DNA from 2 places in the Candidatus Kuenenia stuttgartensis genome. Region 2 is predicted to be linked to the other one. Evidence: riboswitches for the same ligand, from Rfam matches in the RefSeq annotation. Region 2 holds a riboswitch; the other holds the start of a gene.
The links. Region 2 has a riboswitch for cobalamin ahead of KSMBR1_RS00995 (energy-coupling factor ABC transporter permease). Riboswitches for the same ligand answer to the same signal wherever they lie in the genome.
Positions count from the first base shown of each region.

Region 1: linked by a shared signal. The riboswitch ahead of KSMBR1_RS21285 (TonB-dependent receptor plug domain-containing protein) and the one ahead of KSMBR1_RS00995 (energy-coupling factor ABC transporter permease) in region 2 are both predicted to bind cobalamin.

Region 1 is NZ_LT934425.1:3,856,252-3,859,468, reverse strand. It holds gene KSMBR1_RS21285 (TonB-dependent receptor plug domain-containing protein) at 1-1,215, opposite strand, end outside; cobalamin riboswitch at 1,248-1,447, opposite strand; gene KSMBR1_RS17955 (carbohydrate porin) at 1,757-2,767, opposite strand.
Region 2 is NZ_LT934425.1:191,229-194,445, forward strand. It holds gene KSMBR1_RS00985 (hypothetical protein) at 1-363, opposite strand, end outside; gene KSMBR1_RS00990 (hypothetical protein) at 649-849, opposite strand; cobalamin riboswitch at 1,484-1,700, shown strand; gene KSMBR1_RS00995 (energy-coupling factor ABC transporter permease) at 1,843-2,613, shown strand; gene KSMBR1_RS01000 (hypothetical protein) at 2,597-2,959, shown strand; gene cbiQ (cobalt ECF transporter T component CbiQ) at 3,048-3,217, shown strand, end outside.

The sequences.
Region 1 (3,217 bases), 740 kb from region 2:
TGAGATGAGAAATGAGGGAGTCCATATATCAAAAAAAGTCTTGCTGGCCTTCGCAGAGAAAAGAACCTCGTCTGTAGTTTGGCGTCTGTCAGGGTCGTCAACCGCACCAACACCATATACAAACGCATCATATTCAAAATCCGAGTGAGACCCCCTTATAGTTGTATCAACCCTCCCGTTATCCAGGAAATTCCATCCCAGCCGTGCAGAACCGGTAAGATTCTTGTAACCGTCCTTTTCACTTCCACTGCTGGCAGCGGATATTCCGAGGGTTTTCAGGTAGGAACCTCCCACTGAATAATCAAAATTCTCCTTTCCTCCTGAAACGTTAACAGTTTCCCTATAGGTATCGCGCATCCCGTACTCGGTTCCCAGGTTAACTTTGTTATCGCCTGCCCCTTTTTTTGTAATAATATTAACAACACCGCCAATCGCTTCAGAGCCATACAGGGTGCTTTGAGGTCCGCGCAGAATTTCTACTCTCTCAATGTTGTCTGTGGAAAGATTCGCAAAATTAAATGCCCCGGATGTGGGACTATTCATTTGGACACCATCAACAAATACTAGGGTATGTGCGGCTGACGCCCCCCTTATGAACAAGCTTGTAGTCCCGCCTATCCCCTGAGTTCTTGTAACTTCAATCCCCGGCGCCTGACGTAAAACATCAAGCAACAGCGGCGCTTTGCTATTCTCAATGTCTTTTTGTGTAATGATTGATAAAGAACTGCCAACATTCTTAGACAACTGTTTCGTCCGTGTCGGTGTTATTACGGTATCTTCCGTATCGTTAGCATCTTCACATTGCCTGTCTTTTCCATCCTTTGGCGGTGGGTCTTTCGGAGTTTCCGGCGAAGGTATTGTGGTATGGGATAGCGGTATTTTTTCTTCAAACGGCAAAGGGTATACCTCAGGCTCCTCCGGGATATTTTTCACATTGTCCGGTTGTTTTTGAATCGTTTCAATTGATTTGAATTCATCGGCAGGATATGCTTCTTCTATTACTTCAGGTATCTCTTCCTTTCCCGGGATACGGATAATAAGCTTTTCTTGTGCAGCCTGATTATCCGGCCTTTCCGCCCATTTGGTAAGTATTCTGTCATTTGTTTCCTGTTCTTCTTTTAAAACAGGAATTGATTCCCCTGCTGCCGATACGCCGGGGTATTGATAAAAGGCAAGCGCTAAAATACCTGTTACTATGATTAGCAAGTGCTTCACTCGTGTTCTCCTTTTTCCCTCGAAAAAAATAGTATGAGAAGTTGTGCAAGACAGGTCTCCTGGCTTTCGGGTCATCCTACTTTCCGCGCCTTCCCGAAAAGCCGTTCATTACTTTAAACGGCTTTTCAGTGGCATTATGCAGATTTCGTCTCCGATTACAGTTGCGGGGCAGCTCCCGTTGCTCAGAAATAACGAGATGGGATTCCCTGGCGTCTTGCACATAAATACAGATTATTATTTTTAAGTATTAATACATGAATTTCCCCCCTTTCTTTGTTATAAGGTAAAAATGCTCATTTGCCAGCCCTCAGCCCTCAATCGGCAATCCTCAGTCCTCAGTAGGCAATTTCACAATTGTTAATTGCCGACTGCCAATTGCCAACTACAAGCCTACAGCAGAAGGAACAGTTAAATATTTTGCCAAAAAGCACGCACTGACGAATGGAAGTGTGCAAAGAAGTTACTGAAAAGACACTAAAACTCGATTTGTGTTCGTATGCCAAATAAGGTCACAACAGCAGTATCCATTAATCCGTCGGGGTTAAAACGGCCTGAAATAGTGGCGTAATGGCAATGTGCCTGTTAAGGACAAAACGGTAGTATATCTCGGTTGCAGATTCTTTAATCCCATCATCTGCTTTTGAATAACCAAAGGCAAAAGCTGCGCTGTCTTTTTCGCGCATGGGAACCGGTCTCCATTGATTTTAAACCAAAGGCGATAATTGCCTTCTCTTCCAAAAAGGCTATCGGCGTGTAAACCAACCTCTCCTATTCCGTAGAAGCCCTTTCCTATCCCCAGTCCCATATTGTCACTATCTGCACTTTGCAGTCCTAACCGGAAATTCAAGCCGTTTTCCATTTCGTAGATAGATACTGCGCCAGGTCCGTTATGCGGCGCTTCTAATGCAAGATTATTTACAAAGGCGCTGGTTATAAACATGGTTGTCTCATCATTGGCTACGGCATTGCTGTCAAAGTAGTTTGTCAAGTCTATCTTTCCTGCCACAAGAGCTACCTGTTGTCCGAACAATTTTGTCTCAAACCACATCTCCCGAATGGATAAGCGATCAGTACCGTTATTGTACCGGAATGCACCAGCATCATCATTGAGACCGGAAAGACTGTCGGCATGTTCATCAGGCCCGTTTCCTCCAATCGCCTCTAAATCCAGAAATAATGTTGTGAGATCTGAGGGTTTGTAGAGACAAAATAAATCCAGCGAGCCTTCCGGAAAAAACGCCCGTTTCTCACCGCCACTTAAAATCTGTTGAACAATAGCCGTACTACTTACCCCTATTTGAAATCGTTTTTCTTCAGTGGGATATGTTTCTTCTACAGGTTTTTGTGTTTCTTCCTCTTCGGAAAGGCGGATAACACGCTTTTCCTGTGCGGCTTGATTATCCTGCTTTTTCGGCCAATCGAAAATATCTATCCCGTCTGCTTCTTCTTTTTCTTCTGACGTTGAAATCGATTCTATTGCTTCTAGTGGTTCGGCATGACTATAAAAGATAGGCGCAGCAATAATCATTGACATAATTAGCAAACACTTCATTTGTAGTCTTCTTTCCCCATGGAAGCGGAGCTTCCAATGCAATTACGTTCCCAAGCCGGACAGACTGGGTCAAATGGGCAATTCTATCCTATTTCACGATATGAATTTCCCTCTTTAATAGAAAAACAGTAATAAATTAAGCATAAAATAGGCAAAATGTGATAAGTTGCCCCCACTTTTGAGACAACAAGGTTCATTTGTCCCAGTCTGCGAAGCCTGGGAACGAGCGTTTTTAAAGTATCTATTCTTAATAAGGACTTCGGCGATTTTCAACAATGTAGCGGCAAAGCGTGCCTTGTCGTTACATGAACAGTTTGAAATCTCTAAACGTTTAATATAGCTTTTTAATATTGATATGGTTGGGTGGCGCGGACAAACTCCGCTTGTACGGCGCCATCTTGCAATGGCGATTAAAACAAAAAAGCCCGTTTCTTCGTACAGGGAAGAGAC
Region 2 (3,217 bases):
AAGGTACTTTGTGTAAATTTCATATTGCCATTGCTTAATGAGGATGTCCGTTTTAACAATGCTTTCCTGCATATCGAGCAGCATTAGCGGATCGATGCCTTCTGTTTCCATATATTTTTTTAGTGCTGATTCCGTGCCGCCCGTTGTTTTTTCTTCCATGAGCACATCATACTGCCGAAATATGTTGTTCATTTCCCCGGAAAGTAATCGCACATTTTCTCCCAAAGACCTTTTTAGTTCTTCGTGCTCGCCCTTTGCAGATAAAAATTGAAGTTTTCTGCGATTGACATCCATGCGGTTGGAATGAATGAAGGGGAGGTTTATGCCTACCCCAAAAGAAATTGAACACCGATTTTCACACACACGTAAACCATCATAATACACCCCTTAAAGTCGTCTGTATTTGAAGGCTGCAGAGCGGAGAAATTATCTTGCCCTTACCTTGTAAACTCATATTACAAAATAGTCTATGCCTTGTATTTCCTTTTCCCCCTTTTCAGTTTTATATGATAGGCGTAATCAAGGCGATTGCCCTGCACCATATCACGGAGTGTAATGAGCGCAAAGATTTTACAATAGTCATGAAGAACCTTTTCAAGCATATTTTTTGAAGAGGGAAGATTTTAAAGATTAAACCACAACATGCCGTCAAAATAACTGGTTTGTCCGAATGGGGAAAAATACAGGATAACTGCAATAACACAAAAAACCAATAACGCCGCCTGTCGCAATAGTATACCCTTTGACTCCTACAGAAATACCTGCCGCGAGGCTTGCAAACATGAAGATAATATCTCTTGGGTCTCTGAAATTGGTTCTGAACCGAACAATTGCCAATGCGCCAAGCATACCGGGCCCCTTGCAAGGCTGTCCCCTATCGCCTGCATAACAGTTGCCGCCACTACGGAACTGAGTATGAGCACCTGAACAAAATTTCTTGAGTAGGAAAGCCCCCGAAAGGTCTTCTCATAGGTAATTGCAATTAAGGTTGAAAGCACAAACTAAAGGAGTACGGCATAAATGACTGATGTTGGCGTGGTATTGCCTGAATTTAGTTGTAATTTTGAAATATCTAACATTTTTAATGGTTCTCATTATTTGCGGAAAATAGTTTATCCATTTGGTTTTTTGAAATATATACAGTTACCGTAGGGAGCATTCCCGTTTTTTTGTAACCGTTAATGATGGGGTCAGGACGAAACAACCCTGACAGGGTTTCAAACCCTGTCAGGGTTAACACTACTGCAACGTTTCATTAAAACATAGCGGAAGTTACAAAAAATCAGGAATGCACCCGTTACCGTATGCATATCAATAGAATATATGAGCAAATATAAGGGTTTTGCATGGTTACCATTAACGCTGCAATTGATAAAATGCATGGTTTACAGTGAAGCGTTTTATTTTCCATTTGACAAATTTGACTTGCTCAAAGTAGAATCCCGAAAGTCTTTCGTGCATCAGACCGCTCTTTTATTTATTATTACTATGTTCGATTACAGGTGATTTCTCATTATTGCAGAAATAAAAAGGGAATCCATGCCGCAAAACAGAATTTGCGGCGAGGAGCGGACCCGCCGCTGTAACCGGGGACGAACGTCACAACGCCACTGGAAAAGTCGCTTAAACGGCTTTCCGGGAAGGAGTGACCAGTAGAACGATCCGGGAGCCAGAAGACCTGCCTGTAATTGCTTCACGAAATCTTCGATGGTAAAGAAGGTGAAGTTTTTGAGTGTAATTATTTTCATGAGAATAGGCGGCAAGCCTATTTTTTCGATAAAATAGAAAACCCATATCTTCAACATTGAAGGTATGGGTTTTTTTGTTTTACGGGAGAAAGTTTTGAAAAGTACAAAAATGTTTCTGTTAAATATAACGGTTTTTTTGCTCGTGTTCCTTGTTTCCGATAAGGCTGCATATGCAATGCACATTACAGAAGGAATTCTGCCCACAGAATGGGCAGTAACATTGTTTGCCGTCTCGATTCCTTTTTTAGGTATTGGGATTTACCAGGTGAAACGGAAGAAAAGAGAGATGCATAGTTACCTGCCGTTAGTTGGCATGCTGGGAGCGGCAGTATTCGTTTTTTCGTGCTTCCCCGTTCCCGTCGTAGCATTAAACGGAATGGCAACTTCCCATCCATGCGGCACAGGCATGAGTGCTATTTTGCTGGGACCTTTTGTCAGTGTACTGATAGCGGGCATTGCCTTGCTTATTCAAGCCTTGTTTTTGGCGCATGGCGGGTTAACAACGCTGGGCGGGAATATATTTTCCATGGGTATTTTAGGCTCTTTCTCCGGATTTTTTGCGTTCAAAATAACCCGGCGCTGCGGCATGCCATTATTTTGGTGCGGCTTCTTTGCAGGTGTAATTTCTGATTTATTTACTTATTTGGGTACCTCTATTGAACTGGGATTGCTCGTAATAAATAATGGTGGGTCTTTCTTCAGGGCGACTGCAGAAATATTTGGCGTCTTTATGATGACCTCACAGGGGGTCTTATGTATTGTGGAAGGCGTGGTTGTTGGATTTATTCTGGTTTTTATAGAAAAAAGAAGGCCGGATATTTTGGTTCAACTTGGGATGATAAAGAAAAATGCAAAACCTGTTTAAATTTACCGTGTATATCGTTTTTTTACTTTATTTGGCCGGTATGGTTTCATTTTTATCTGCGGCGCATGCAGATAATTTTGAGATGATTCGTGTAACCGAACATGAAAATCAGGCAAAAGCCACTGAAATAACAGGAACAATCCATTCAGTTGAAGGTGAAGGTGCGTGGACCGGAATTGATGTGAGCATAGTAGGAAAATATGCCAGCCAGTATGGACGTCCACCCCGTGATCCTTACATTAATACTGATCAGGGGGATTTGCTCCTGTTTGTATTCACACTTGCCGGTGTAATAGGAGGCTTTGTTATAGGGTTTAACGCCAGAAAGATATTTTATGAGAAATAATGTAGTATCTTAAGAGGTAATGCCTCAGACCGGCAAAAAGGATTTTAACCACAGAGCAGAGAAAGTTTTTTAGAGAAGGCGTCTCATTATGGGATTTTTTCATCTCACATTTACAGACAGGTATGCCCGGAGAGATAACTGGTTGACGAGGATCGATGTAAGGGTCAAGTTGATCTACATCTTATCAATGCTGGCAATAAATATATGGGCAAAAAATGTTTTTGTGTCTCTCTCTTTTCTTTTCATATCGTTCGTTTT